2 linked regions of the Rhodopseudomonas palustris HaA2 genome follow. Each later gene encodes a partner of the first gene's protein in a complex. Links are inferred from orthologs where the notes say so. Each region holds a gene or a part of one and is shown in the gene's direction. Other genes may lie near its edges. The genes, in order: tldD and RPB_RS09325.

Evidence for each region.
Region 2: the proteins of tldD (region 1) and RPB_RS09325 are in contact, whole or in part, in a solved structure (PDB 5NJ9), measured with the Escherichia coli proteins. The link is inferred for Rhodopseudomonas palustris HaA2 from one-to-one orthologs.

The regions. Positions count from the first base shown.
Region 1 is NC_007778.1:5,178,409-5,193,944, forward strand. Bases 6,878-9,819 are described here. They hold tldD (metalloprotease TldD), read left to right. Parts: upstream 6,878-7,605; coding sequence 7,606-9,033; downstream 9,034-9,819. Other genes in these bases: RPB_RS23110 (MarR family winged helix-turn-helix transcriptional regulator), read right to left, coding at 6,878-7,315; lepB (signal peptidase I), read left to right, coding at 9,030-9,800. In the rest of the region: RPB_RS23070 (cytochrome c oxidase subunit 3), read right to left, coding at 1-611; RPB_RS23075 (cytochrome c oxidase assembly protein), read right to left, coding at 693-1,319; RPB_RS23080 (hypothetical protein), read right to left, coding at 1,334-1,492; RPB_RS23085 (heme o synthase), read right to left, coding at 1,503-2,444; ctaD (cytochrome c oxidase subunit I), read right to left, coding at 2,516-4,141; coxB (cytochrome c oxidase subunit II), read right to left, coding at 4,211-5,065; RPB_RS23100 (invasion associated locus B family protein), read left to right, coding at 5,489-6,049; RPB_RS23105 (organic hydroperoxide resistance protein), read right to left, coding at 6,309-6,734; more of RPB_RS23110, read right to left, coding at 6,842-6,877; RPB_RS23125 (cytochrome c biogenesis CcdA family protein), read right to left, coding at 10,951-11,703; RPB_RS23130 (thioredoxin family protein), read right to left, coding at 11,708-12,121; RPB_RS23135 (PAN domain-containing protein), read right to left, coding at 12,204-12,758; RPB_RS23140 (glutamate--cysteine ligase), read right to left, coding at 12,896-14,266; RPB_RS23145 (MarR family winged helix-turn-helix transcriptional regulator), read right to left, coding at 14,360-14,851; RPB_RS23150 (MBL fold metallo-hydrolase), read right to left, coding at 15,097-15,536. UniProt on the Escherichia coli protein: Metalloprotease involved in CcdA degradation. Suppresses the inhibitory activity of the carbon storage regulator (CsrA).
Region 2 is NC_007778.1:2,116,996-2,132,402, forward strand. Bases 52-2,864 are described here. They hold RPB_RS09325 (TldD/PmbA family protein), read left to right. Parts: upstream 52-665; coding sequence 666-2,063; downstream 2,064-2,864. Other genes in these bases: RPB_RS09320 (DUF6101 family protein), read right to left, coding at 52-369; RPB_RS09330 (3'(2'),5'-bisphosphate nucleotidase CysQ), read left to right, coding at 2,104-2,864. Outside these bases: more of RPB_RS09320, read right to left, coding at 1-51; more of RPB_RS09330, read left to right, coding at 2,865-2,865; RPB_RS09335 (DUF4170 domain-containing protein), read left to right, coding at 2,901-3,146; RPB_RS09340 (3-deoxy-D-manno-octulosonic acid transferase), read left to right, coding at 3,163-4,509; lpxK (tetraacyldisaccharide 4'-kinase), read left to right, coding at 4,502-5,518; RPB_RS09350 (DUF2093 domain-containing protein), read right to left, coding at 5,527-5,754; RPB_RS09355 (dienelactone hydrolase family protein), read left to right, coding at 5,948-6,775; xseA (exodeoxyribonuclease VII large subunit), read right to left, coding at 6,796-8,412; RPB_RS09365 (alpha/beta hydrolase), read left to right, coding at 8,536-9,525; RPB_RS09370 (hypothetical protein), read left to right, coding at 9,522-10,076; RPB_RS09375 (transcriptional regulator), read left to right, coding at 10,079-10,387; purD (phosphoribosylamine--glycine ligase), read left to right, coding at 10,482-11,765; RPB_RS09385 (alpha/beta fold hydrolase), read left to right, coding at 12,004-12,909; RPB_RS09390 (putative quinol monooxygenase), read left to right, coding at 13,011-13,310; RPB_RS09395 (putative quinol monooxygenase), read left to right, coding at 13,335-13,634; RPB_RS09400 (urease accessory protein UreE), read left to right, coding at 13,672-14,319; and 2 more genes.

The DNA.
Region 1 (15,536 bases):
CCGGCGAACGAGAACGCCGCATGGCTGTACTCGTAGACCTGCACGCAGCTGAAGGCGGCGCCCAGCAGCACGGTCAGGATCAGCGCCTGCTTGACGCCCTTGCGGTCATTGTGCAGCAGCGCGTGGTGCGCCCAGGTCACCGTCGTACCCGAGGTCAGCAAGATCAGCGTGTTGAGCAGTGGCAGGTGCCAGGGATCGAAGGTCTCGATGCCCTTCGGCGGCCAGACGCCGCCGAACAGCGCCTCGCGGGTGGCGTGCACCGGATCGCCGGGAAACAGCGCCGCATTGAAGTAGGCCCAGAACCAGGCGACGAAGAACATCACCTCCGAGGCGATGAACAGGATCATGCCGTAGCGATGGCTGATCTGCACGACGCGGGTGTGGTCGCCCTTGAATTCGGCCTCGCGGATGACGTCGCTCCACCAGCTCGCCATGGTGTAGAGCACGCCGATGGTGCCGACGCCGAACAGGATCGGCGCGCCCTGGAACATGTTGTGCATCCAGGCGACCGCGCCCAGCGCCATGACGAAGGCCGACACCGAGCCTACGAACGGCCACGGACTCGGATCGACGAGATGGTAGTCGTGGTGTTTCGCGTGTGCCGTGGCCATTGTGGTGCTCTCCATGGGCAGTGCCGGTTCGGTCTCCGCCGAGTCCAGTCCGGCAGTCGTCGTGCAGCGTTTCCGTGTCGTTTATAAATTGCCCTTGCGCTTGTCGGGCGCGGTCGAAGCCAGCGGCTTCGGCGCCGGCTCGCGCACGGGATAGAACGTGTAGGACAGCGTGATGGTCTTGACGGCGTCGTTCTCGCTGTCGGCGGCGAACGACGGATCGACGTAGAACACCACCGGCATCTCGCGGGTCTCGCCGGCGGCGAGCGTCTGCTCGGTGAAGCAGAAGCAGTTGATCTTGGTGAAGTAGGAGCCGACCGTGAGCGGCGTGACGTTGTAGGCCGCCTGCCCGGTGGTGGCGTGTTTCGCCGTATTGGTGACGCTGTAATACGCGGTGAAGACCTGGCCGATCGCCACCTCGATCTCGCGCTGCTCCGGCTCGAAGGTCCACGGCAGCCCGTTGATATTGGAATCGAACCGCACCGCGACCTTGCGGGCCAGCGGCGCCGACGACGGCGCGACGCCGGCCACTTGCGTGGTGCCGTTGAACCCGGTGGTGCGGCAGAACCAGTTGTAGAACGGCACCGCCGCGAACGACGCGCCGACCATCAGCGCCACCACCAGACCGCAGATCGACGCAACCGTCGCATCGCGCCCGAGACCGCGGCGACGGATCGGGTTCGGCGAAACGTTGGGCTGCGTATCCGGCATCGCTGGCTCGCTCCTCACATCGGCCGTTGCAGCACGATCGGCCCCTTGACCATCGTCACCGCGAAGAACAGCGCCACCAGCACGGCGAGCGCCAAGGCGATCGCGATCGATCGTTCGCGCTGGCGCTTCTTCTGCGCCTCGGTGAGCACGATGCCGGGTCTCTGCTGGTCCATCCGGACCTCCTCAGGCGAACAATCGCCACACCGCCTTCGCCACCACCTCGAGCAACAGGATCGAGAACAGCGCGAACAGATACAGGATCGAGAACTTGAACAGATTGCGCGTCGCCCGCAGCGCGGCGCTGCCGGTGCGATGGCGATAGACCCGCAGCGCGAGCACCAGCATCCAGCCGCCGAGCGCCAGCGACGCCACGCCGTAGATCGCGCTGAAATAGCCGAGCGGCCAGGGCGCCGCCGCGACCGCGACCAGCACGATGGTGTAGAGCAGGATCTGCAGCCTTGTGTGATCCTGACCGGCGACCACCGGCAGCATCGGCACGCCGGCGCGGGCGTAGTCGTCATTGCGGAACAGCGCCAGCGCCCAGAAATGCGGCGGCGTCCAGAAGAAGATGATGGCGAACAACAGCAGCGGCTCCACCGCCAGCGAGCCGGTGACCGCGGCCCACGCCACCACCGGCGGCAGCGCGCCGGCGGCGCCGCCGATCACGATGTTCTGCGCGGTCGAGCGCTTCAGCCACATCGTATAGATCACCACGTAGAAGAAGATGGTGAAGGCGAGCAACGCGCCGGCGACCCAGTTGACCAGGATGCCGAGCGTCATCACCGAGAAGAACGACAGCGTGATGCCGAAGGTCAGCGCTTCCGGCCGGGTGACGCGGCCGCGCGGGATCGGCCGGTTGGCGGTGCGCGTCATCTGGCCGTCGATGTCGTCCTCGTACCACATGTTCAGTGCGCCGGCCGCGCCGCCGCCGACCGCGATGCACAGCATCGCGGTGATCGCCAGCACCGGGTGAAAGTCGCCCGGCGCCAGCAGCATGCCGACCAGCGCGGTGAACACCACCAGCGACATCACCCGCGGCTTGAGCAGCGCGATGTAGTCGGCGACGCCGGCCTCGGAAATGCGGGGCGCGACGAGATCGATCTGGTTGGTGTCTATGACCGACAATTCGGAACCTCTGTCTCTCTATACGCATCCGCCGACGGACGACCCGCGACGGATGCTCTCGATCGAACGCCTCAGCGGACCTGCGGCAGCACTTCGAACTGATGGAACGGCGGCGGCGACGACAGCGTCCATTCCAGCGTGGTGGCGCCGGCGCCCCACGGATTGTCGGCGGCCTTCTCCTTGCGGATGAAGGCCAGCGCCATGCCGAACAGGAAGATCAGCACGGCGAAGCCGGAGATGTAGGAGCCGATCGACGACACCAGGTTCCAGCCGGCGAACGCGTCCGGATAGTCGACGTAGCGCCGCGGCATGCCGGACAGGCCGAGGAAGTGCTGCGGGAAGAACACCATGTTGACGCCGATGAACGTCACCCAGAAATGCAGCTTGCCGATGGTCTCCGAGTACATGTAGCCGAACATCTTCGGGAACCAGTAGTACCAGCCGGCGAAGATCCCGAACACGGCGCCGAGCGATAGCACGTAGTGGAAGTGCGCGACGACGTAATAGGTGTCCTGCAGCACGCGGTCGACGCCGGCATTGGCCAGCACCACGCCGGTGACGCCGCCGACGGTGAACAGGAAGATGAAGCCGACGGCCCACAACATCGGCGTCTTGAACTCGATCGAGCCGCCCCACATCGTGGCGATCCAGGAGAAGATCTTCACCCCGGTCGGCACCGCGATCACCATCGTGGCGGCGACGAAATAGGCCTGCGTCGTGCTCGACATCCCGACCGTGTACATGTGGTGCGCCCACACCACGAAGCCGATCACGCCGATCGCCACCATCGCATAGGCCATGCCGAGATAGCCGAACACCGGCTTCTTCGAGAAGGTCGAGACGATCTGGCTGACCATGCCGAACGCCGGCAGGATCAGGATGTAGACTTCGGGATGACCGAAGAACCAGAACAGATGCTGGAACAGCAACGGATCGCCGCCGCCTTCGGCGGAGAAGAAGGTGGTGCCGAAATTGCGGTCGGTCAGCAGCATGGTGATGGCGCCGGCGAGCACCGGCAGCGACAGCAGCAGCAGGAACACGGTGACCAGGATCGACCACACGAACAGCGGCATCTTGTGCAGCGTCATGCCGGGCGCGCGCATGTTGAAGATCGTGGTGATGAAGTTGATGGCGCCGAGGATCGAGGAGGCGCCGGCCAGATGCAGCGCCAGGATGGCGAAATCGACGGCGGGGCCGGGATGCCCCGAGGTCGACAGCGGCGCGTACATCGTCCAGCCCGCGCCGACGCCGTTCGACGACGGCTCGCCCTCGACGAAGGTCGAGATCAGCAACAGCGCGAACGCCGCCGGCAGCAGCCAGAACGAGATGTTGTTCATCCGCGGGAACGCCATGTCGGGCGCGCCGATCATCAGCGGCACGAACCAGTTGCCGAACCCGCCGATCATCGCCGGCATCACCATGAAGAAGATCATGATCAGGCCGTGCGAGGTAACGAACACGTTGTAGGTGTGGCTCTCGTGGAAGATCTGCACGCCGGGGTACATCAGCTCGATCCGGATCGCGATCGACATCGCACCGCCGATAATCCCCGCGACGATCGCGAAGATCAGATACATCGTGCCGATGTCCTTGTGATTGGTCGAGTAGACGTAGCGCCGCCACCCGGTCGGATGCGCATGGGCGTGATCGTCGTGCGCGTGATCGGAATGAGCAACCCTTGCAGCTTCCATCGTCATGTTCAGATCCTGACTTGAAACCTTCGAACCTTGCGGTCCCCGTTCAGACGTAGCGCGCGCCGTGACCGATCACTGCGCGGCGGCGCCCACCGAGGCGTAGGACTTGCCGCCGCGGGAGGCGACCTGCTGCTGCTTCTTCCAGGCGTCGTATTCCTGGTCGCTGACGACGCGGACGACGATGGGCATGAAAGCGTGGTCCTTGCCGCAAAGTTCCGAGCACTGGCCGTAGTAACGGCCTTCCTTGGTGGCCCTGAACCAGGTCTCGTTGAGGCGGCCGGGAATGGCGTCGATCTTGACGCCGAAGGACGGGATCGCCCAGGAGTGGATCACGTCGGCGGCGGTGGTCTGGATCCGCACCACCTTGTTGACCGGGACGACCGTTTCGTTGTCGACCGCGAGCAGCCGCGGCGGCACCGGATTCATTTTCGAACGTTCTTCGTCCGTCAGCATGATCGAGGTGAACTCGATCTTGTCGTCGGGATAATTGTAGGTCCAGTTCCACTGATTGCCGGTCGCCTTGATGGTGACATCGGCCTTCGGAATATCGAGCTGGAAGAACAGCAGGCGGAACGACGGCACCGCGACCGCGACCAGGATCAGCACCGGGACGATGGTCCAGGCGACCTCGATCAGCGTGTGGTGCGTGGTCTTCGACGGCACCGGGTTGGCCTTGGCGTTGAACTTCACCACCACGATCACCAGCAGCGCCAGCACGAACAGCGTGATCGCGGTGATCAGCCAGAGCAGGAAGCTGTGGAACCAGACGATGTTTTCCATCACCGGGGTCGCGGCCTTCTGAAGCTGCATCTCCCACGGCGCGGGCTGGCCTTCGACCGCGTGAGCGGCGCCGCCGACGCCGAGCGCGGCTGCCAGAATTCCACTGCAAAGCAAATGCCGGCCAATTCGGCCCATCGACATCGTCATGCCGCCTTCGCTCCCCTATGTCTTTTCCGGACCTGCCGCTTGGTTGCGCAGTGCCCTTTCATCCTCGAGGGTGTGCGACGCTATGCCCCCTTAAGAATGCTTCTCATTCCTTTCCTCAAACCACAATTCGCATGCAGCCGCAATGCAGTATTGTACTTTCGCCGCAGCCTCGCGGAGGTTTGTCCGCAGCCCGGAAAGCGTTACCTTCTAGGCGCAAGCTGCTGTGCCCAACTGTCGCTCAATTGGTGCTCGAGTATGTGAACTGAGCTTGACAGTTGCCCCCGCCGATGTAGGCACAGCGCTCGAACTTCACGGGACCCTGATTCGCTGGCGTGCGAGGCCGCCTTTATGGTGCCGTCATTGCCGGATCAGTCGGGGGCCCGCGACCTCTTCCAACCTTTTGCTGCCTTGAAAGCGATCCCGATGGCCCCAGCCGAACGTTCGCCGATGCTCGTCTCATGCCGCCGCCTTGCGCTGGGCAGCAGCGCGCGGCGCGTGATGGCCGGCGCCGTGGCGATCGCTTTGGCGCTCGGATACAGCGGTCGCGCCGATGCGCAGGGCGCGGTGCGCACGGTGCATGGCGACTGGCAGATCCGTTGCGATACGCCGCCGGGCGCCAAGGCCGAGCAATGCGCGTTGATCCAGAGCGTGGTCGCCGAAGACCGCTCCAATGCCGGCCTCACGGTGATCATCCTCAAAACCGCGGATCAGAAGAGCAAGCTGATGCGCGTGGTGGCGCCGCTCGGCGTGCTGCTGCCGTCGGGCCTCGGGCTGAAGCTCGACAATGTCGATGTCGGCCGCGCCGGCTTCGTCCGCTGCCTGCCGAACGGCTGCGTCGCCGAAGTGGTGATGGACGACAAGCTGCTCGGCCAGCTCCGCACCGCCAAGACCGCGACCTTCATCATCTTCGAGACCCCCGAAGAAGGCATCGGCTTCCCGCTCAGCCTCAATGGCCTCGGCGAAGGCTACGACAAGCTGCCATAGGGCGGCACGCGATTCGGCAGAGCCACGGCCGACGAGGCCGCTCCGACGGCGAGGGCTCCCGTTGCGTCATGCGACGTCGCCGATGAGGCAAGGTGTTTCCTCACATTCACCGTCATGGCCGGGCTCGACCCGGCCATCCACGGCCACAAGCACGTCCTCGCCTCAAATCGTGGATGCCCGGGTCAAGCCCGGGCACGACGAACTTTTGGGGAAGCGGGACCTGAGTCCGTCCGCCGCCGGAATGCGGCCGCGCAGCCGATCACACCAGCGTCAGCGTGACGTCGATATTGCCGCGGGTGGCGTTGGAATACGGGCAGACGGCATGCGCGGCGTCGACCAGGGTCTGCGCCTGGGCGCGATCCATGCCGGGCAGGCTGATCTTCAGCTCGGCCTCGATGCCGAAGCCGGTCGCGCTCGGGCCGATGCCGACCGTGCCGGTGACGCTGACATCCTTGGGGATCGGCAGCTTGTCGCGCCCGGCGACGAACTTCATCGCGCCGAGGAAGCAGGCCGAATAGCCGACCGCGAATAATTGCTCCGGATTGGTGCCGGCGCCGCCGGGGCCGCCGAGCTCCTTCGGCGTGGTCAGCGCCAGATCGAGCTGGCCGTCGCTGCTGACGCCGCGCCCGTCGCGGCCTCCGGTGGCGGTGGCAGTGGCACGGTAGAGAACTTTGTCGACCGACATGTCAGTTTCCTTTTGCTGGGATGATAGTTGGTGGATTCAATCGCCCGCATGAAGATCGCGCGCGATATGATTGACGGTCGAATGGACGCTGACCGGGCCGACCGCCATCACGCCGCCTCGAACAGCTTGCTGCGGACCTTCTTCAGCTTGTCGCGCAGCTCGACGATCTCCTCGACCGAGCCGCCCATCGCGGCGCCGAGGCAGTCCGGCACGTGCCTGACCTGCTGACGCAGCGCCCGCCCCTCGTCGGTGAGCGACACGATCACCTGCCGCTCGTCCTCCGCCGATCGCCGCCGCCGGATCAGGCCGCGCGCCTCCAGCCGCTTCAGCAGCGGCGTCAGCGTGGTGGTTTCGAGATAAAGCTGATCGCAGATCTCCGAGACGTTGACCTGATCCTTCTCCCACAGCACCAGCATCACCAGATACTGCGGATAGGTCAGATCGAACGCGCGCAGCAGCGACCGATACACCTTGTTGACCCCGAGCAGCGTCGAATACAGCGCAAAGCACAGCTGGGTCTCCAGCTTCAGCTTGTCGGCCGGGCGCAGCGGGCGGGCGGTGGATGGTGCGGACGATTTCATGACCGTCGATTTATATTGCGCACGATATATTGTCAAGCGACTGTTCGGGGGACGCGTGCACGCAGGACGCGTCATTGCGAGGAGCGAAGCGACGAAGCAATCCAGAAGCGTCCTGCCCGGCAACTGGATTGCTTCGCTTCGCTCGCAATGACGGCGGCGGGATGGATGAACAAATCGTCACCTGACTTCGACTTCAGCTCGGCTGATGATGCGCGCTCTTCCCGCCAGCCCCTCGCAGAAGGGCTGCGAAGCGCCTATCTTGAGCGTCGAACCGAAGGGAACCCCGCCTCATGACCAGCCTCGCCCAGACCTCCCTGCTCGACCGCGCCAATCTCGATCGTGACGACGTCCGCCGCGAGATCGCGCGGGGGCTGCAGGGGGCCGATGATGGCGAGCTGTTTCTCGAATACAGCCAGACCGAGGCGCTGGCGTTCGACAATGGCCGGCTGAAGCAGGCGACCTACGACACCGCGCAGGGGTTTGGTTTACGCGCCGTTAAGGACGACGCGGTCGGCTACGCGCATTCCTCCGACGTGTCGCTGCCGGCGCTGATCCGCGCCGCGGACGCGGTGGCGGCGGTGCGCGGCGACTACAGCGGCGTGCTTTCGGCGGCGCCGACCCACACCAATGTCCGGCTCTATGGCGACGACAATCCGCTCGACGCGCCGGGCTTCGAGGCCAAGGTCAAGCTGCTCGCCGAGATCGACGCCTATGTGCGCGACAAGGATTCGCGCGTGCGGCAGGTGTCGGTGTCGGTCGGCGCGACCTGGCAGGTGGTCGAGATCCTGCGCCCCGACGGCGAGAGCTATCGCGACATCCGCCCGCTGGTGCGGGTCAACGTCTCGGTGGTCGCCGGCCAGGGTGACCGGCAGGAGAGCGGCTCCAAGGGTTATGGCGGCCGCGAGCCCTATGCGCGCTTCATCGAGACCAAGGCCTGGCGCGAGGCCGCCGACGGCGCGCTGCGCGAGGCGATGGTCAATCTGGAATCGGTGCCGGCGCCGGCCGGCGAAATGGAGGTGGTGCTCGGCCCCGGCTGGCCGGGCGTGATGCTGCACGAGGCGGTCGGCCACGGCCTCGAAGGCGATTTCAACCGCAAGAAGACGTCGGCCTTTGCCGGCCTGCTCGGCCAGCAGGTCGCCGCCAAGGGCGTCACCGTGGTCGACGACGGCACCATCTCGGCGCGGCGCGGCTCGCTGTCGATCGACGACGAGGGCACGCCGACCAGCCGCACCGTGCTGATCGAGGACGGCATCCTCACCGGCTACATGCAGGACCGCCAGAACGCCCGGCTGATGGGCATGAAGCCGACCGGCAACGGCCGCCGGCAGAGCTACGCCCACGTGCCGATGCCGCGGATGACCAACACCTACATGCTGGCCGGTGGCCACGATCCGGCCGAGATCCTCGCCTCTGTGAAGAACGGCATCTATGCGGTGAATTTCGGCGGCGGTCAGGTCGACATCACCTCCGGAAAATACGTGTTCCAGTGCACCGAGGCCTACAAGATCGAAAACGGCAAGGTCGGCGCGCCGCTCAAGGGCGCGATGCTGATCGGCAACGGACCGACTGATTTGCACCGCATTTCCATGATCGGAAACGACCTGCAGCTCGACGACGGCATCGGCACCTGCGGCAAGAACGGCCAGGGCGTGCCGGTGGGTGTCGGTCAACCGACGCTGCGGATGGATCGGATCACGGTCGGAGGCACCGGCGGATGAACGGCAAGGCAGGCATGGTCGCCGGGACGGTGCGGCGCTGGGGCGCCCAACTCGGGCAATTGGCGGCGGTGGTGGCGATCGTGCTGGCCGGCAAGGCCGCGCTGGCAGAGCCGTTCTACGTGCCGTCCGGCTCGATGGAGCCGACGCTGCTGATCGGCGACGCGCTGCTCGCCTCGAAATTTCCTTACGGCTACTCGACCGCGTCGCTGCCGATCCACGTGGCGTTTCCCGAGACCGGCCGGGTGTTCGGCGCCACGCCGCATCGCGGCGACGTCGTGGTGTTTCGCTGGCCCGGCGACCGCTCGCAGGTCTGGGTCAAGCGCGTGATCGGCCTGCCCGGCGACCGGATCGAACTGACCGGCGGCGTGGTCAGCATCAACGGCGTCGCCGCCACGGTGAAAGCCGACGGCGTCGGCCGCGCCGAGGACGAAGACGGCGCTTACGAGACCGCCGCGAAATATATCGAGACCCTGCCCGACGGCGTCTCGCATCCGATCTTCAAGCTGTACGACCATGGCCGGCTCAACAACACGCCGGAGATCATTGTGCCGCCTGGACATCTGTTCGTGATGGGCGACAACCGCGACAATTCATCGGACAGCCGCGTGCCGGTGCGCCAGGGCGGCGTCGGGCTGTTGCCGATGGACAATCTGGTCGGCCGCGTCGACGCCATCGTCGGCTCGTGGAATCCCGGCGTGCGCAAGGAGCCCGTCACCAACTGGCTGTCCGGCTTCCGCATCGCCCGGTTCTTCACCGCGGTGCATTGAGCGATCGGCTCCGAGCACATCGGCAAAGTCCGTCATGCTGAGCGCGCCGCGCTCCACCTCTCGTTCGCCATGGGGCTTTCCGGGTGATCCTCCGTCTCGTGTCCCGCACGCGGAGCAGCGCGCAGCGCTGCGCCGCAGATGCGGGACCCCGGTTTCTTCTCGAGACGTCGCAAGTGTTGTGAGCCCGCGAACCGGGATTCCGGCTCTGCGCAGCGGCACGCCGTGCCGCAGCGCGGCCGGGACACGAGACAAATCATCCCTTGACAATAATCCTATTGTGATTATAATCCGCACCGTCCTGTCCGTGAGGGGCGCTTCGCGAGGCGTCGGATAGCGGGACAGATCGACGGGCCGGGCAACCGGTCCGGAACGATGGCCCGGCGAAGCTGACACTGGTCAGCGAAGTCGGGTGGACGCGGCGTCCTGCGCGCTGTGCCTCGCAAGCACGCGTCCGGGAGGCAGAGGTCACCGTCCGCCGCTACTACGAGCGGCTGCCGCTTTCGTGGCTGGACGGGCGCAGCAAGGCCGGGGAGATCCCGCTCCGCTGTGTTCCCGGAAGAACGGTCCCGATGCCCAAAACCGCCGCGGTGGGCGCGCCGACGAGGCGTTGCGCGATGGTCCGCAAAGCCATCGCGAAAACTCACCACCTTCGCGCCGACCGGCGCGCCCCCACCCCTCGCTGTGAAGCGACGGGTGCAAAGCTCGGGCTCGATGGAGCCGCGAGAGCGAATGGACGTGGCTGTTTGACAGGGCTCTTTGAAATTCGAATCTGTCGCGGCGTGCAGGTTCTCGACTTGCACTCCGTCATCCTGAGGCGCGAGCGCAGCGAGCCTCGAAGGATGCGCCGCAAGGCACCGGCTGTGCGCATCTCCGCATCCTTCGAGGCTCGCCCTGCGGGCGAGCACCTCAGGATGACGGCGCCGAGATGGTCGCGACGCTCGTCCCATTCTCAGCCGTCATCGTCCGGCTCGACCGGACGACCCAGTATCCCGGAGCGTTTGTTAGTTCGTCGTGCGCTCACCACGCACGCTCTGCAATACTGGATCCTCCGCTTTCGCGGAGGATGACGGCAAATTGTGTGGCATCGCGCATCACCACGCACGCCCGTCATGCGCGGGCTCGGCCCTACGCAATCGTCGATCCCGGCCGGCTAGAACGCCGTCGTCAGATTCGTCAGCCATTGCGGCGAGGCGGCGACCAGGGCGGCTTCGATCGTCTTGTCGAGGCCGGAGAGGATCGCGACGCCGATCGTGACGAAGGCGATCCCGAGCAGCAGCTTGCCGAGCTTGCCGGCCGACAGCAGCCGGCTTCGGATCGCCATCAGCGTCGTGCGCGAGACCCAGCCGAGCGCGACCAGCGGCAGCGCCGCGCCGATCCCGAACACCGCCATGGTCAGCGCCACGGTCGGCAGATCGCGGCCCTGCGATGCCAGCAGCGACGCCGCACCCAAGGTCGGGCCGACGCAGGGCGACCACACCGCGCCGAGCAGCAGCCCGATCCCGAACTGTCCGGCGAGCCCCGAGCCTTGCATCCAGCCTTGCATCCCGCCTTGCATCCCGCCTTGCATCCCGCCGAAATACTGATCGGCCATGCCCGACAGCGGACTGCCGGCGGCGGCGAGCCGCGCCTGCGCCGCCGGCACCAGCAGCACGGCGCCGAGCGCGATCATGATCACCGCAGCGGCGGTGCGGAACACGCCGCCGTCCAGACCGACGCTGAAACCGACGGTCGCCACCAACAGCCCGATCAGCGTGAACGACAGCGCAAGGCCGGCGGCCAGCGCCAATGGACCGTGACGGTGCTGTGCCACCGCAGCGCCGAGCACGATCGGCACCAGCGGCAGCACGCACGGCGACAGGATCGACAGCAGGCCGGCCAGGAAGGCCAGTGCCAGCGCGGTCACGGCCTTACAGCGCCTTACCGAGCAGGGTCGCGATCGAGGCTTCCTTGGTGTCGCCGACCGAGCGGCCCTGCTCGGCGGTGCCCTTGAACACGATCAGGGTCGACTGCATGTTGGCGCCGAACTCCTTCACGACCGGCTTCTGGCCGTCGAAATCGACCCGGAAGATCTTCAGCTTGGCGAATTTCGGATCGCCCGCGAGGCGGTCGATGATCGGGGTCTGCGCCTTGCAGGTCGGGCACCAGTCGGCATGGATCGCGATCAGGATCGGCGCGCCGGCCGCCTGAGCCGCCTTGAAGGCGGACGGCGTGTAGGGCGTGACCGGATTGGCGAAGGCCGATGCCAGCGGCATCATCGCCGTCAGCGCAGTGGCGAGAACGGCGCGGGTGAACGTCTTTCGGGTCAGTTGGGCCTGAAACATGTCGAAATCCCTCTGCTGGCGATGCGCTGCACCGGTTCTCCCGGTGGCGCGTGCCTGAGTTACGAGAGGGTTCCGGCGAACGTTACCTGACCACGCCGGAAAAAAACCCGGGCTTGCGCTGCGGCGGTTTGACCTGGCTTTTCAGAAAGCAACGGGCGTTGCGGCCGACATAGCCCGGCCGCGCATAGGTCCAGGCGCGGCATTTGTTGTCCTGCTCGCAGGCGGCCTTGCAGGCTTCGTCGCCTTCGTTGTGCTTCAACTCGAAATTGCGGTAGTCGCCGCCGAAGCGGTCGATCGACGCTTCGATCGCGCCGGTGCGCGGCTCGAGAACGCCGGCGCCGCGCACGCCCGACACGCAGCAATTGTTCGGCGTACGCTGTGGTACGCTGCCCTTCAGCCAGCAGACCGCACCGTCCTCGGGCGCCTGCGGATAGGCGAAGGTCCAGGACCGGCAGCGGCGGTCGCGCTCGCACATCAGCGCGCAGTCGGCGGGATCGTTGCTCGCCACCGGCGCGCGCAGATAATCGGCGCCAGGCCGGTCGAAATTGGCCTGCGCCTGCGCCACGCGCGGCGCCAGCACCGCCGCAGCGACGGCAAGCACGAGTATCCACGCCCTGAGCGGGCCGCCTCGCCGCATCCACACCCGCTTTCGAAATAGGCCCGTGTCCCGCCGATCGGTGCACCAGAATATGGAGCCGGACCGCCGCACCAAAACGGCATCTGACGGTCGTCTACCTGTACGGGCGATGAACGGCGTTCCCTCGCCGGTCGGGTTCAGAACGCGTATTCGTCGTAGGCCGGCTCCACCGAGCCCTGCCAGGCGCCGTTGAATTTCTCCAGCATCTCTTCGGCCGGGGTGCGGCCGGAGGCGAGGATGTCCTCGAGCGGCGCGAGATACCGCGATTCGTCGTTGCCGAACGAATCGATCCGGCCGCGGCGCCTCAGGCCCGCATGGGCCAGCACCAGGCATTCCTTGGCGATCTCGAACAGAAATCGGTTGCGGATCTTGGCCTTGAAGCCGAGCCGGGGGACGTCGTCGCGCAGCGCCTGCCGCTCCCAGGCGTCCCAGCCTTTGACGATCTCCCAGGCGGCGTCGAGGCTCTGGTCGTCGTACAAGAGGCCGACCCAGAACGCCGGCAACGCCGGCAGCCGGCCCCACGGCACGCCGTCGGCGCCACGCATTTCGAGGTAACGCTTCAGCCGCACTTCGGGGAAGATCGTCGACAGATGGTTGGCCCAGTCCGACAGCGTCGGTCGCTCGCCCGGCATCTTGTCGTTTCGGCCGTCGAAGAAATCGCGGAACGACGAGCCGGAGACGTCGATGTAATCATCGCCGCGCTTGACGAAATACATCGGCACGTCGAGCGCGTAGTCGACCCAGCGCTCGAACCCCATGCCGTCCTCGAACGCCCACGGGATCATGCCGGAGCGGGCGTTGTCGGTGTCGCGCCAGATTTCGGAACGGAACGACAAGAAGCCGTTCGGCTTGCCTTCGGTGAACGGCGAGTTGGCGAACAGAGCGGTCGCGACCGGCTGCAGCGCCACCGAAACCCGCAGCTTCTTGACCATGTCGGCTTCGGACGAGAAGTCCAAATTGGTCTGCACCGTGCAGGTCCGATACATCATGTCGAGGCCGTAGCGGCCGACCTTCGGCATGTAGTTGGTCATGATCTTGTAGCGGCCCTTCGGCATCACCGGAATGTCGTCGCGCGACCACGACGGCGTCATGCCGAGGCCGAGGAAGCCGATGCCGAGCGGGGCTGCGATCTCGCGCACCTGCGCCAGATGCGCCATCAGCTCGGAATGGGTCTGGTGCACATTGTCGACCGGCGCGCCGGACAATTCGAACTGTCCGCCGGGCTCGAGCGAAATCGCGCCGCCGCCGGTGACGTCGTGCAGCCCGATGATGTGCGGGCCTTCCATGATCGGTTCCCAGCCGAGCAGGATCTTCATGCCCTCGAGCAGCGCGCCGATGCCGCGCGCGCCGTCGTAAGGTACCGGGTGATGGCCCTCGAGCGTGAACGGCGTCTTCTCGTGTTCGGTGCCGATGCGGAATTCCGACGGCGGTTTGACGCCCGCTTCGATCCACGCGACCAGTTCGTCGCGCGAGTTCAGCGGCGTCATATCGATCTGGTCACGCGCCATGAGAATTCCGGATGCAGCGCGCGGGGATCGTCTGCGCAAGGTGGCGGGGGTCGCGGCAGACGACAGCCGCAAGCGAGAGGGACGTTTTGTGTATCATCGCGACGACGCGGTGTCTCGCGCAGCCGGCGTGGCTGCGGCTCCGTCGCACGAGCAGCCCAGCCGGTCGAGCAGCCCGCACAACCGCAGCGCGTCGGCATCCGACAATTTCGAGCCGACGTGTTTTTCGATCGCGGCGGAATAGGCGGCCCACATTTTCTTCTGCAACTCGCGTCCGGCTTCGGTGATTTCCACGAACTGGCCGCGCTTGTCCATCTTGCATTCGCGCCGCGCCGCCAGCCCCTCGTCGACCAGCCGGTCGATCAGGCGCGAGGTCGAATATTGCGGGATCAGCATCTGTTTCTCGAGCTCGACCGGACGCATCTCGCCGGCCGGCGCGCGCGACAACTCGAGCAGCGCGTCGTACCAGGCGAGCGGCGGGAAGCCGGCCTTCTTCAATTCCAGTTCGACCGCGTCCAATACCCGGCTGCGGACCCGCATCAGGCGGACCCAGGCCGCGGTCGCTTCGGTCGACGGCTTGCGTTTCATCGCTCCATCCATCGTGCGCGCGAACTCTAGCGCAGGGCCTGCAAATGCGGCAATCGCGAGTCTTCCATGCACTCGCATTTAATGCCCCCGGCTCGGAAAGCCAAGATCGCAGCGTCAGAAAGCGCCTTTGGTCCCGAGATCGGATGACGGAGCGGATCGGAATCCGGATCGGCGACCGCCGGGGAGCCGCGCCGCGGCCCGGAAGACGCCGATGCAACGACCGGCGCCTTCCGCAATCCGGGCGATCAACGCGGCTCGAAATAGTCCAGCGGAATCTTCAAATAAGAGCGCCCGTCGGCTTCCGGCTCCGGCTTGCGGCCGCCGCGGATGTTGATTTGCAGCGCTGCGAGCATCAGTTTCGGCAGCGGCAGAGACGCGTCGCGCCGGTCGCGGGCGGCGCAGAACTCGGCTTCGCTGCGACCGCCGGCAAGATGGATGTTGCGCGCCTTGTGTTCGGCGACCGTCGCCATGCACTGCGCGTCGCGCCCCTCGGGCGCATAGTCGTGGCCGACGTAAAGCCGGGTGTCGTCGGGGAGCGACAGGATCCGCTGCAGGCTGGCATACAGCTGCTTCGACGAGCCGCCGGGAAAATCGGCGCGGCTGGTGCCGCTGTCCGGCATCATCAGCGTATCATGGACGAAGGCGGCATCGCCGGCCACATAGGTGACCGACGCCAATGTGTGTC
Region 2 (15,407 bases), 3.1 Mb from region 1 along the record:
TAGTTGCGGCAGCGCGAAGATCTCGCTCCACAGCGCGCGGGCGCGTTCGATCTCGTCGTTGTCGTCGCTGATACACAGCGGCACCGACAGCGACGGATCGCGATGCACCAGCATCAGCATCCGGCCGTCGTCGAGACCGCGGCAGGCGATGCCGCGGAAGTCGCTGACGCGCACCTTGATCGCCATCCGCATGCCGGCCACGGCGCGGTGCAGGATCACGCGTTCGCGATGCAATTCGATTTGCCGGATGCCGCCGTCGGCACGCACGTCGTGCGCGTCGAAGCGGATCGGCAGTGAGAGGGGGTCGAGCCGCAGAGCGCGGCTCGACCCGACGGGATTGCTCCCGCCTGTTGCTGTTTGACGCCTCACGGCTTTGTTCTCCCCGCCGGATTTATCTGTCCGGTCGATGGGTGAAGCTTGCCAGAGCGGCGTCCGGAATCGCTTAAAAAGGCTGGTTAATCGAAGCTTGCGCGGCTTGCTTCGATCCGCATGATTGACAGAAGCTTGGCCGGCATGATTGACGGAAGCTTGCGGCAAAGCCGACAATGATTTGTTCCCGCGCCGCGCAAAGTGCTTGCAGTCCGCGCCGAGCAGGCACATCTGTGAAATCTCGGGATGCGTTTCCGGGCTCGCCGTCATTGCTTTCAGCCTCAGGATTTTTGTTTGTGAACTCTTCACCAAGCATTCGATCGCCGTCGTCGCCTTCCAAGGATCAGGACCTGTTCGATCAGTCGGCGTTGAGCGAACTGGCGCAGCGGCTGGTCGAGGCGGCGTTGCGCGCCGGCGCCGATCAGGCCGACGCGGTCGCGGTGCGCGGCGTCTCGCACGGCGTCGAACTACGCGATGGACGGATGCAGGAATCCGAGCGCTCCGAGGGCGACGATGTCGGCCTGCGCGTGCTGGTCGGCCGCCGCCAGGCGGTGGTCTCGACCAACGATATCACCGGCGACGGCGTCTCGAAACTGGCCGAGCGCGCGGTGGCGATGGCCCGGGTCGCGCCCGACGACAAATATGTCGGCCTCGCCGATCCCGCGCTGCTCGCCCGCGATTTTCCCGATCTCGACATGCTCGATCCGCAGACGCCCTCGACCGCCGAGCTGGAGCGTCGCGCGCGCGAAGCCGAAGCCGCGGCGCTGGTGGTGAAGGGTGTCACCAAATCGGGCGGCGCCTCGGCATCGGCGGGCATCGGCGGCATGGTGCTGGTGACCTCGACCGGCTTCCACGGCGCCTTCTTGCGCTCCAGCCAGAGCGTCTCGATGACCGCGATCGCCGGCGACGGCACCGGCATGGAGCGCGACTACGAATACACCACGGCGCCGCACGCCGCGGATCTGATGTCGCCGGAGACCGTCGGCCGCGTCGCCGGCGAGCGCACCGCGGCGCGCGTCGGCCCGCGCAAGGTCGAGACCTGCAAGGTGCCGGTGATCTTCGATCCGCGCGTCGCCGGCTCGCTGGTCGGGCATCTGGTCGGCGCGGTCAATGGCGCCGCGATCGCGCGCAAGACCTCGTTCCTGAAGGATCGGCTCGGCGACAAGCTGTTTCGCGACGGCATCCGCATCGTCGACGATCCGCTGCGCAAGCGCGGGCTGCGCTCGCAGGCGTTCGACGCCGAGGGCGTCGCGGTGAAAGAGCTTGCGATCGTCGATGACGGCGTGCTGACCAGCTGGCTGCTCGACTGCGCCACCGCGCGCGAACTCGGGCTCACCACCACCGGCCACGCGCATCGCGGCGTGTCGTCGTCGCCGTCGCCCGGGCCCTACAATCTGCATCTCGAAGGCGGCACGATGAGCCGGGCCGAGCTGATGAGCGACATCAAGCAGGGTTTCTACGTCACCGACCTGATCGGCTCCGGCGTCAACGGCGTCACCGGCGACTACAGCCGCGGCGCCGCCGGGTTCTGGATCGAGAACGGCGAGTGCACCTACGCGGTCAGCGAGGTCACCATCGCCGGCCATCTGATCGAGATGTACAAGACGCTGACGCCGGCCAATGATCTGACCTTCCGGTATGGCGTCAACGCGCCGACGCTGCGGATCGAGGGGCTGACGATTGCCGGACGCTAGTCCCGATACGCGACACAGCGGGGCCGGGTCGCGCGACGCGATGCTGCTGGCCGAGACGGTCCGGGACGCCGGTGGCTTGGCGCTGTCGATGTTCCGCACCGAGCTGCGCGAGTGGACCAAGGGCGCTTCGTCGCCGGTGTCCGAGGCCGATATCGCCGTCAACGATCTGATCCGGGATCGACTGCAAACCGCCGTTCCCGATTACGGCTGGCTGTCGGAGGAGAGCGCCGACGATCCCGCACGGCTGGACAGGCGGCGGGTGTGGATCATCGACCCGATCGACGGCACCCGCGCCTATCTGGCCGGACGCGAGGACTGGTGCGTCTCCGCCGCATTGGTCGAGGATGCCCAGCCGATTCTCGCGGCGGTTTTCGCGCCGGTCAGCAACGAATTCTTCTTCGCGGCCCGCGGCGGCGGCGCAACCCTGAACGGCGTGCCGATTCGCGCGAGCCGCGGCGTGGAACTGGATTGCGTCAAAGTCGCGGGACCCAAGCCGCTGATCGAGCGGCTGTCGCTGCCGGCAGGCGCTCACATTCTTCCGCGGATCGGCTCGCTGGCATTGCGATTATGTGGCGTCGCCGATCGCCGGATCGACATTGCGTTCGCAGGTGGGCAAAGCCGCGACTGGGACCTTGCAGCGGCCGATTTGATCGTGCACGAAGCGGATGGTACACTAACAACCCTCGCGGGCGAGCCCATCGTCTACAACCGTCCCGAGGTCACGCACGGCGTGCTGTTGGCCGCGGGGCGCGATCGTCATGCTCGCATCGTCGAGCATTTTCGCAATCGTCCTGTGAATTGAGCCTGCGTCCGCCCGTTTGCCGCTGAGGAACCTTGATGCCCGACACTGCGCAGCAATTGCTTCATCTCGTCATCGGCGGCGAGCTCGAAGATCTCGAGAACGTCACCTTCCGCGACCTCGACAAGGTGGACATCGTCGGGGTGTATCCGAGCTACGCGTCGGCCTTCGCGGCGTGGAAGGCCAAGGCGCACCAGACCGTCGACAACGCCCATATGCGCTACTTCATCGTTCATCTCCATCGCCTGCTGGATCCCGGCCAGGACGCAAAGCTGGTAAGTTGACCAGGCTTGCAGTGCGATGACGAGCGCGTCACCTCCGCGGTGGCAGACGGGGCCTTTGCTGGCCGAACCGTTGCCGATGACGCTGCGCGTCTATCAGCAGCTCACCGCTGGTATCTCCCCGCTCGCCCCGCTGCTGATCCAGCGGCGGCTCAAGCAGGGCAAGGAAGAGCCGGCGCGGGTCGACGAGCGCCGCGGTGTCGCCGCGCATGTGCGGCCACACGGACCGCTGGTGTGGATCCACGGCGCCAGCGTCGGCGAGGTGCTGGCCGCGGCCGGACTGATCGAGCGGCTGCGCGCGCTCAACCTGCGCATCCTGCTGACGTCCGGCACCGTGACCTCGGCAGCCGTGGTGGCGAAACGGTTTCCGCCCGACATCATCCATCAGTTCATCCCCTATGACGCGCCGCGCTTCGTCGCGCGCTTCCTCGATCACTGGCAGCCGTCATTGGCGCTGTTCGTCGAATCCGACCTGTGGCCGAATCTGATCCTCGCCTCCGCGGCGCGGCGGTTGCCGATGGTGCTGATCAACGGCCGGATGTCGCAGCGCTCGTTCCCGCGCTGGCGGCGCGCCGCAGCGACGATCGGCACGCTGCTCGGCAAGTTCGACATCTGCCTCGCGCAATCGCGGATGGACGCCGAGCGGTTCGCGGCGCTGGGCAGCCGCAACGTCATCACCACCGGCAATCTCAAGATGGACGTCGACCCCCCGCCGGGCGATCCGGCGCGGCTGGAACGGCTGATGGCGGTGACGCGCGGCCGGCAGGTGATCGTCGCCGCCTCGACCCATCCGGGCGAAGAGGAGATCCTGCTCGACGTCCACCGCAGGCTTGCCGGGGCGTTCCCGGCGCTGCTCACCGTGATCGTGCCGCGGCATCCGCATCGCGGCGAGCAGATCGCTGGCCTGATTGAGGCCTCCGGCCTGCACGCGGCGTTGCGCTCGCGCGAGCAACTGCCGACCGCGGCGACGGCGATCTACGTCGCCGACACCATGGGCGAGCTCGGCCTATTCTACCGGCTGGCGCCGATCGTGTTCATGGGCGGCTCGCTGATCGAGCACGGCGGCCAGAATCCGATCGAGGCGGTCAAGCTCGGCGCCTCGATCGTGCACGGACCGCACGTCTCCAATTTCACCGACGTCTATCGCGCGCTCGACGACGAGGGCGGTGCCTTCACGGCGGCCGACGCCGACGCGCTGGTGCGGCGGTTCGGCCAGTTGCTGTCCGACAGCAATGCGCGCCAGACCTCGATCGATGCCGCCACCCGCGTGGTCGATCGGCTCGGCGGCGCGCTGGACCGCACCGTCGCGGCGCTGGAACCCTATCTGCTGCAATTGCGCATCGAGCAGGGCGCCGCCGGTGCGTGAGCCGGGCTTCTGGCACAGGCCGCCTTCTTGGCTGTCGCGTCTGCTGCTGCCGCTCGGCGCCGTGTATGGCGAAATCACCTCCTGGCGAATGCGCAAGACCGGCGTCGAGGCCGGCGCGCCGGTGATCTGCGTCGGCAATTATCATCTCGGCGGCGCCGGCAAGACGCCGACGACGCTGGCGCTGGTCCGGCTGCTTCGTGACCTCGATGAACAGCCGATCGTGCTCAGCCGCGGCTATGGCGGCCGGCTGAAAGGGCCAATCCTGGTCGATCCGCAACGTCACGACGCGGCGGATGTCGGTGACGAGCCGCTGATGATGGCGCGCCGCGTGCCGGTGGTGGTGGCGCGCGACCGCGTCGACGGCGCCGCGCTGGCGCGATCGCAGGGCGCGAGCCTCCTCGTGATGGACGACGGTTTCCAGAATCCGGCGCTGGTCAAACACCTCTCGCTGATCGTGATCGACAGCCGGCGCGGCGTCGGCAATGGCTGCGTGTTCCCGGCCGGCCCGTTGCGCGCGCCGCTGCCGCTGCAGATCGAACGCACCGACGCGCTGATCATCATCGGCGACGGCACCGCGGCCGATGAAGTCGCCGCTGCGATCGCCACGCGAGGCGGCGTCGTTCTGCGGGCGCGGCTGCGGCCCGACGCGGCGTCGGTGGAGCGGCTGAAAGGCCAGCGCGTGCTGGCCTTCGCCGGCATCGGCGACCCGGCGCGGTACTTCGCGACGCTGCGCGCCAGCGGCATCGACGTCGCGGATCAGCGCGCGTTCGCCGATCATCATCCGTTCACGGTGGCCGAGCTCGAGAGTCTCGCCGAAACCGCGCGCCGCGAAGGCCTGACGCTGGTGACGACCGAGAAGGATCTGGCGCGCATCGGGGCCGCCGCGGCAACGCTCGGCAGCGCCATCGTTCCGTTCGCGGTGACATTGGCGGTCGAGGACGAACCCAGCTTGCGGTTGTTTCTGCTGGAGCAGATCAATCGCGCGCGCACCAAGCCGCGCGCCGGATAGCGCGCGTATCAGCCCAGCGGCTTTGCCGCCGCTGGAAAATGCCGCTGCAGCACCGCGATCGGCGTGGCGTAGGCTTCCTTGAGATCGACGCTCCAATATTTCAGCTCGTCGAGCGGAATCTGCACCCCGGTGACCGCGCAGCGCACATAGGTGCCCGGAGAGATCACACGGAAATCTCCATCCAGATACTGCACCTGCGCCTCGCCCGAGCCCGAGGGGCCAAATTTGTTCAGCACGGCTGATCTCCTGAAATACCCGTATGCGATGGCTGTTGCCCCGGCCGCATGCGGTCGATATCTCCCACAGATAGAACGGATGAGCCACGTTGCAAACCACCGACTTGTGATGAAATCGCCGTTCCGGCGCATGATATCCTGAATAGTGGGAGGCGCTGGCCGGCCGACCGGGATCATCGCCTGGACCTTAGCAATGCGCCTGCCTTTGTTTCTGTCGATTGCCATTCTGCTCGCCGCGGGACGGGCGGCCACCGCGGCGCCCGCGCCCGAAATGGTCGATCTATCGGGGGCGGGGAGCAGGCTCAGCGCGCTCCTGTTCAGACCGCGCGGCGATGGTCCGTTTCCGGTCGTGATCGGCCTGCACGGCTGCGGCGGGCTGGTCGGCGCGGCCGGGACGATCAGGCCCCGCTATGCCGATTGGGTGGACAGGTTGCTGGCATCGGGCCACGCCGTGCTGCTGCCGGACAGTTTCGGCTCGCGCGATCTCGGACCGCAGTGCCACGCCCGGAACCGCCGCGCATTGGCGCGGCGCGAACGCCTGGCCGACATCGGCGCCGCGCGGCACTGGCTGGCGGAGCAACCGTTCGTCGCGCGCCATCGCATTGGCCTGATCGGCTGGGACAGTGGCGCGAGCGCGCTGCTGTGGGCGGTGCGCCCGCAAACCGCGCTCGCCAAAGGCGATCCCGAGTTCCGCTCGGCGATTGCGTTCTATCCGGATTGCCGGGTTTCGGCGCGGCTCGGATGGAGCGCGCGGGTACCGACGCTGGTGTTGATCGGCGGCGACGACGACATCAGTTCGGCCTCGGCCTGCCGCGCGATGATCGACGGCGCGCGCGGCCGCAGCGCGCTGGCCCGGATCGTGGTCTATCCGGGCGCGGTGCACGATTTCGACGCCGCCGGCGTGGCGCTGCATCTCACCAGAGGCGACGACCCTGAGGAGCCGGCGCAAGGCCATCTCGGCTTCGATGCGGGCGCACGCAATGACGCCGAGCGGCGGGTGATGCACTGGCTGGGACGGTAGAGCGCAGGCCGGCCGGAGTTCTAAAACAGCGAGCCCTGATCGATCGGCTTCGACACCCGCTTCGGCGCCGGCTTCGCTGCTGGCGTGGCGGGCTTGGCAATGTCCGGTCGCGTCGCGCCGCCGCCATCGGCGGTGACGCCGACGCGGCCGTCGGCGAATTCGACGCTGAGCCGCGCCCCCGCACTGACCGCCGCCGCCGCATGGAGCGCATGGCCGTCGGCGTCGCGCACCAGCGCGAAGCCGCGTGCCAGCACGCCGCGATACGACAGGGCGGTGAGCAGCTTGCCGGATTGAACAAGGCGCGCCTGCTGGCGATCGCGCAGCGTCGCCCACGCCCGCCGGGCGCGCTCGGCGAGCCGCAGCATCCGCTCGCGCTCGCGCGCGATCCGCATCCGCTGCGCCTGCTCGTTGGCGAGCTTCGAGGCCTGCAGCCGGATCGCCAGACTCTCGAAGCGGTCGCGACGATGGCGCAGCGTGGCGCGGGTGCAATGCTTCAGCCGCTCGCCGGTGCTGCCGAGCCGCTGCGCGCTGTGGCTGACCTGGGCGCGCAGCACATTCAGCGTGATGCCCGACGCGGCCTTGGCGTAGCGGCGGTGATGGGCGTGGGTGTTGGCGCGCAGCGCGCGGGGCAGGGACGACGCCGCGCCGTCGAGCCGCTGCCGCGGGATCGCGAGCAGTTCGCCCGCAGCGGGCAGCGCGCGGGCGGCAGCGCGTAGTTCGTTGCGGCGTGAATCCTGGCCACGCGACCAGCACAGCATCATCCGCCGCGCGTAGCTCTGCACCTCGACGAACAATTCGGCGCGGACCGGCACCGCCATTTCGGCAGCGGCGGTCGGCGTCGGCGCGCGCTTGTCTGCGGCGAAATCGATCAGCGTCACGTCGGTTTCGTGGCCGACCGCAGAGATCAGCGGGATCATGCTTTCGGCCGCGGCGCGGACAACGATCTCCTCGTTGAACGACCACAGATCCTCCAGCGAACCGCCGCCGCGCGCGACGATCAGCAGGTCGGGGCGCGGGATCGGGCCGCCTTCGGGCAGCGCGTTGAAGCCGTGGATCGCGGCGGCGACCTGTTCGGCCGAGCCTTCGCCCTGCACCTTCACCGGCCACACCAGCACGCGGCGCGGGAAGCGGTCTTCGAGCCGATGCAGGATGTCGCGGATCACCGCGCCGGTGGGGGAGGTGACGACGCCGATCACCTCGGGCAGATACGGCAACAATTGCTTGCGCGCTTCGTCGAACAGCCCTTCGGCGCCGAGCTTGCGCTTGCGCTCTTCCATCAGCGCCATCAGCGCGCCGACGCCGGCGGGCTCCAGCGCCTCGATCACGATCTGATATTTCGACGAACCGGGATAGGTGGTGAGCTTGCCGGTGGCGATGACCTCGAGGCCTTCCTGCGGCTTGAACCGCATCCGCCCCGCGACGCCCTTCCAGATCACCGCCTCGATCTTGGCGCTCTCGTCCTTCAGGGCGAAATAGCAGTGCCCGGATGAATGCGCGCCGCGGAATCCGGAAATCTCGCCGCGCACCCGGACGTGCCCATAGCTGTCCTCCACCGTCCGCTTCAGCGCCTGCGACAGCTCGGAGACGGTGAATTCACCGACATTGGCGAGGGTTTCGGGGGCGAGCAGTCGGGCCATGCGATTCGGTATCCTGGTTCGCCGGCAAATTAGGGATTTGCGTCCCGCTCGCCAATCAACCCTTGCTGAGCGAAATACTCTGTATTACAGAGTTCTCTGTGAATTCATCAGCAGGAGGCTGGCATGGCATTGATGCGAAGAGCGGCGCGCTTGGTGGGCTGGGCCGTGAGTGTCGCCGGGGTCGTCGTCCTGGTCTTCGCGGCCCTGATCGCGGTGCCGGTGAGCAAACCGCCGGCGCTGGCCTCTATCGCCGAGACGGCCAGCGCGGTCGATCGCAGCACCATGCCGGCGCTGGCGCGGTTCCACGGGCGCGACGGCACCGAGCTGGCCTACCGGCGCTACCCGGCGCAGCAGGGCGGCGTCCGGCAGGTCGCTATCCTGGTCCACGGCTCGTCGGGCTCCAGCATCGCGGTCCATGCACTGGCGCAGGCGCTCGCCGCCCGCGGCGTGGAGACGTTCGCGCCGGATATCCGCGGCCATGGCGGCTCGGGCACCCGCGGCGATATCGGCTATCGTGGCCAGCTCGGCGATGACTTTGCCGATATGGTCGCGATGGTGAAAGCCGCGCGCCCGGCAGCGCCGTTGGTGCTGATCGGCCATTCCGCCGGTGGCGGCTTCGCGCTGCGGATGGCGGGATCGGCGACCGGCAAGGAGTTCAGCCGCACCATTCTGCTGGCGCCGTTCCTCGGCTATCGCGAGCCGACCAACCGCGACAAGGGGGGCGGCTGGGCGTCGCCGGACATCCCGCGCATCATCGGCCTGTCGGCCTTGCAGGCGCTCGGCGTGGCCTGCTGCGACCATCTGCCGGTGATCGGCTTCGCGGTGCAGCCGCACTCCGAAAAATACGTCGTCGCGACCTATTCGTTCCGGCTGCTGATGGACTTCGCGGCCAGCCGCGACTTCCGCACCGACCTTGCTGCCGCGACCAGCCCGGTCACCGTGTTCAGCGGCGAGACCGACGAACTGATGGCGTCGGACAAGTATCAGGCGACGATGGGCGACCGCGTCCGGGTCAAGATCCTGCCCGGCATCAACCACATGGGCATCGTCGGCAATCCGGCCGCCGTGTCGACGATTGCGGACGATGTCGCCGGCGTGGGCGCCGGCACATGACCGGTATCGACGCCAGGCAGGCCGCGCAGGCGCTGTCGGAGATCGACGGCGTGGTGCGCCGGGTCCGCCAATCGCGGATCTACGACATCGCCAGCCTGATGCTGATGCAATGGGGCGCGCTGGTGGTTGCCGGCTATCTCGGCTCCTATGTCTGGCCGCGTGCGGCCGGCTGGTTGTGGGTCGCGGTCAATGTCGTCGGCATTGCCGGCTCGTTTTCGATCGGCGCCTTCGTCCGGCGGCGAACCGGCGCCGGCGGCTTCGATCTGCGGGTGCTGCTGGCGCTGTTGCTGTTCTTCGCCTTCGGCTATTTCACTTGCGTGCTCGGCCATTTCGGCCCGCGTGAACTGGGCGCGTTCTGGGCGCTGTATTTCATGCTGGTCTACACCATCGCCGGCTTGTGGGTCGGCCGCGCCTTCGTGGCGATCGGGCTCGGCATCGCGGCGTTGACGCTGCTCGGCTACTTCTTTGTCGGCGTGTGGTTCGAGCCGTGGATGGCGGTGGTCAATGGCGGCGGTTTGATCCTGGGCGGCCTCTGGATGCGTCGGGACTGACGATGGCCGCGTTCGACGACATCATCCACCAGCCGCTGCGGCTGAAGATCATGGCGGCGCTGAATGCGCTGCCGGATGCGCAGGGCATGGAATTCGCCCGGTTGAAGAAGCTCACCGGCGCCACCGACGGCAATCTCGGGGCGCATATCGAAACCCTGTCCAAGGCGGGCTATGTCGCGGTCGACAAGACCTTCGTCGGCAAGAAGCCCCAGACCACCGTGACCGCGTCCGCCGCGGGGCGCGCTGCCTTCGCCCGTCATGTGGCCACGCTGCGGGAAATTATCGCCGGGGCCGTGCCGGGCGGCGGCTGACGACATATCCACATCCGCGGCGACGCCCGCGTTGCCCGGAGCCCCGGCCGTGTTACACCTCGCGCACCATCCTCGGGGTACGGTCAGGCTTGCGATGAATATTCTGTTGCTCGGCTCCGGCGGGCGCGAACACGCGCTGGCCTGGAAGATCGCCGCCTCCCCGCTGGTGACCAAGCTGTTTTGCGCGCCGGGCAATGCCGGGATCGCGCGCGAGGCGACCTGCGTTGCGCTCGACGTCACCGACCATGCCGCGGTGATCGATTTCTGCAAGGCGAATGCCATCGAACTGGTGGTGGTCGGGCCGGAGGCGCCGCTCGCCGCCGGCATCGTCGACGATCTCGCCGGCGCCGGCATCAAGGCGTTCGGCCCGACGCAGAAGGCCGCGCAGCTCGAAGGCTCCAAGGGCTTCACCAAGGATCTGTGCAAGGCGCACGACATTCCCACCGCCGCCTATGAGCGCTTCAGCGATCCCGCCGACGCCAAGGCCTATATCCGCGTGCAGGGCGCACCGATCGTGGTCAAGGCCGATGGGCTCGCGGCCGGCAAGGGCGTCGTGGTGGCGATGACGCTGGCCGAGGCCGAAGACGCGGTCGACATGATGTTCGGCGGCGCGCTCGGCGACGCCGGCATCGAGGTCGTGGTCGAGGATTTCATGATCGGCGAGGAGGCCTCGTTCTTCGTGCTGTGCGACGGCGAGCACGCGCTGCCGCTCGCCACCGCGCAGGACCACAAGCGCGCCTTCGACGGCGACAAGGGGCCGAACACCGGCGGCATGGGGGCGTATTCGCCGGCGCCGGTGATGACGGACGCGATCTGCAAGCAGGCGATGGAGCGTATCATCGGCCCGACGCTGAAGGCGATGAAGGCGATGGGCGCGCCGTTCAAGGGCGTGCTGTTCGCCGGGCTGATGATCACCGAGGACGGTCCGCAACTGATCGAATACAATGTCCGCTTCGGCGATCCGGAATGCCAGGTGCTGATGATGCGGATGATGTCCGACATCGTGCCGGCGCTGCTCGCCTGCGTCGATGGCCAACTCGCCCACCTCACGCTGCGCTGGTTCGACGAGCCGGCGCTGACCGTGGTGATGGCGGCGAAGGGCTATCCGGGCGGTTACGAAAAAGGCACGCGGATCGCCGGCCTCGACCGCGCCGAGCAGATCCCCGGCGTGCAGATCTTCCACGCCGGCACGGTCGCGTCGGGCGACTGGGTGCTCGCCAATGGCGGCCGCGTGCTGGCCGTCACCGCCTCGGCCAAGACGGTGGCCGAGGCGCAGCGCCGCGCCTACGAGGCGATCGGCGTCATCAACTGGCCCGAAGGCTTCTGCCGCCGCGACATCGGCTGGCAGGCGGTGGCGCGGGAACGCCGAAAGAAGTAGTTCAGTTGTTCGACATTCGCCCAGGCGCTGGACTGCTCCCTCTCCCGCTTGCGGGAGAGGGTTGGGGTGAGGGCGAGCCGAGCACCGAGCCCGCGTAGTTCGGAGACTCAGCTTCCCCCACCCGGATCGCTGGCGCGATCCGACCTCCCCCGCAAGCGGGAGAGGTTGCGCCGTGCCAGCCGGCCCTGGCATGCGAAAAGTATTTGGGATGCACGAGTAAGAATTGGAGGAGCTCCCGATGCCCGATCTCGCCGACTTGTTTCCGGGCTTCGGCTCGGAATGGATCAACACCTCGTCCGGCCGCATCTTCGCGCGCACCGGCGGTGACGGGCCGCCGCTGCTGCTGCTGCACGGCTTTTCCGAAACCCATGTGATGTGGCACCGCGTCGCGCCGCTTCTCGCCGAGCGCTTCAAGCTGATCATCGCCGATCTGCCCGGCTATGGCTGGTCCGACATGCCGGAGAGCGATGCCGAGCACACGCCCTACACCAAGCGGGCGATGGCCGCGCAACTGATCGAGGCGATGGAGCAACTCGGCCATGTGCACTTCGCGCTCGCCGGCCACGACCGCGGCGGCCGCGTCAGCTATCGGCTGGCGCTCGATCATCCCGGCCGGCTGTCGAAGCTGGCGGTGCTCGATATCCTGCCGACCTACGAGTACTGGATGCGGATGGACCGCGCCTATGCGCTGAAGATCTATCACTGGAGCTTCCTCGCGCAGCCCGCACCGCTGCCGGAAACGCTGATCGGCGCCAGTTCGGATTTCTATCTGAAGAACAAGCTCGCGAGCTGGGCCAAGAAGAAGGATCTGTCCTGCTTCGATCCGCGCGCGATGGAGCACTATCTCGCGCCGTTCCGCGATCCGATGCGGCTGCACGCGATGTGCGAGGATTATCGCGCCGGTGCCAACGCCGACTTCGCGCACGACAAGGCCGACCATGATGCCGGCAAGAAAATCCCGGTGCCGATGCTGGCGCTGTGGGGCGATGCCGGCATCGCCCAGTCCGCGGCGACGCCGCTCGACACCTGGCGGAACTGGGCGAAGGACGTGCAAGGCGGCCCAGTCGATTCCGGCCATTTCCTCACCGAGGAGGCGCCGGAGCAGACGGCGCAGGCGCTGCTCGATTTCTTCACGGCAGGCTAGGCGCATCGAGCGGCGTCTCGCGACGGGCTTTGCACGCGCCCGCCCAACGCCTAATGTCCGCCCGGCGTTGTCGCCGATAAAAACCACCGGGAGGAATATTCGTGATCTATGTCGTCGCCACTTTGACCGTGAAGCCTGAAATGCGTGCCGAACTGATTGCCGGAGCGAAAGACTGCATCGCCGAGACCCGCAAGGAACCGGGCAACATCGCCTACGACATGCACGAGAGCGTCAGCGATCCGACCAAGATGGTGTTCGTCGAGCAGTGGGAGAACGCCGAGGCGCTGGGACCGCACGGCAAGGCCGAGCATTTCAAGGCGTTCGGCCGGATCGCCGCGAAGTGCCTGTCGGCGCCACCGAAGATCGAGATCATCACGCCCGAGAAGGTCGACGTGAAGTAACAACAACAAGAAAAGGGAAACGCCATGATCTACGTCGTCGCCACCACGCAGGTGAAACCGGAATCCCGCGAGGCCTTCATCGAAGGCGCCAAGGCCTGCATTGCCGAGACCCGCAAGGAGAAGGGCTGCATCGCCTATGACAGCCACACCAGCATCAACGATCCGAACATTTTCGTCGTGGTCGAGCGCTGGGAGAGCCGCGACGACCTCAACGCCCACGCCCGCGCCCCGCATATGAAAGCGTGGCGCGAACTGTCCAATCCGCTGAAGGCCGCGCCGACGGTGATCGAGATCATCAGCGACGGCAAGGTCGAGACATTCTAGGCGCGTCGTCCCGCGCCGAAAGCCGAAGAGTATCGTCATGATCCGAGCGAGCAAGGTCCACGGGCAATATCACTGGAAGGAGCCGGCGGCCGACACCGTGGTGCTCGATTTCGACGACCGGCATCGCCGCCGCATGGCGATGACCGGCACCCGCGGATTGTCGTTCCTGCTCGATCTCGAACACGCCACGGCGTTGCGCGGCGGCGACGCGCTGGTGCTCGACGACGGCCGGCTGATCGAAGTGGTCGCGGCGCCGGAGCCGTTGCTGGAAATCCGCGGCCGCGATCCGCAACACCTGGTGCGGCTCGCCTGGCACCTCGGCAACCGCCATCTGCCGACCCAGATCATGGCCAAGGCGCTGCGCATCCGCCGCGATCACGTCATCGCCGACATGGTCAGGGGGCTCGGCGGCAAGGCGGTCGAGATCGAGGCGCCGTTCGATCCCGAAGGCGGCGCCTATGCGCCGGCGCACGAGGGCGCCGCGCATCATGATCATGGCGGCCATGAGCATCGGCACCATGACCATGGTCATCATGACCACGCCGATCATGAGCACGATCACAAGCACGATCACGGCAAACACGATCATGCCGGGCATGATCACGCCCACGATCACCACGTCCATGACGAGCATTGCGGCCACGATCACGGGCACGGCCATTCCCACAAGCATGACCACAAGTAACATGCCGGAGGCGACCGCCGGGCCGCTGTCGGCGGAGCAGGGCGCGTCGCTGTATCGGCTGATGACCTGGCTGTCGCCGGCGTTTCCGGTCGGTGCGTTTTCCTATTCCAGCGGCCTCGAATGGGCGGTCGAGGCCGGCGACGTCGCCGACGCGGCGTCCTTGCGCGACTGGCTCGGCGCGATGCTCGAACACGGCGCCGGCTTTTGCGACGGTGTCTTCCTCGCGCAGGCCTATCGTGCGGTCGAGGCCGGCGACGACGCGGCGCTGCGCGACGTCGCCGAACTTGCGGCCGCGATGGTGCCCTCGGCCGAGCGCCATCTCGAAACCACGGCGCAGGGCAAGGCTTTCATCGAGATCGTGCGTCACGCCTGGGCCAGCGACGGCCTCGCCCGCGCGGTGGGCGCCTGCAACGGCGCGCTGGCCTATCCGGTCGCGGTCGGCCTCGTCAGCGCGACGCATCGCGTGCCGTTGGCCGCGACGCTGCACGCGTTTCTGCATGCGGTGGTCTCGAACTGGATTTCCGCCGGCGCGCGGCTGGTGCCGCTCGGCCAGACCGACAGCCAGCGCCTGCTGGCCGCGCTCGAACCCGCCGTGATCGCCACCGGCGACCGCGCGTTGCGCGCCTCGCTCGACGATCTCGGTGGCGCCACCTTCCGCGCCGACCTCGCCAGTCTGCGCCACGAGACGCAGTACACGCGGCTGTTCAGGTCGTAGCGGCTTCGATGTGCCTTACGCCCGTCATTCCGGGGCGCTTGCGAAGCAAGCGAACCCGGAATCTCGAATTGTTTGCGTGTCCGATTCCGGGTTCGCGCCTTACGGCGCGCCCCGGAATGACGAATGAGGGGATCGTGGCCTAACCCACCATCCGGTCGCGGCCCTTCCAGAAATCGGCGCGCAGCACCTTCTTGTCGATCTTGCCGACGCCGGTCATCGGCAGTTCGCTGACGAATTTGATCTGCTTCGGCGCGTGCGCGGAGCCCTTGCGGCTCTTCACCAGTTCGATCAATTCCTGCTCGTCCGGCTTGCTACCTGCGCGGGCGACGACGATCGCGGTGACGGCTTCGCCCCATTTGTCGTCGGGAACGCC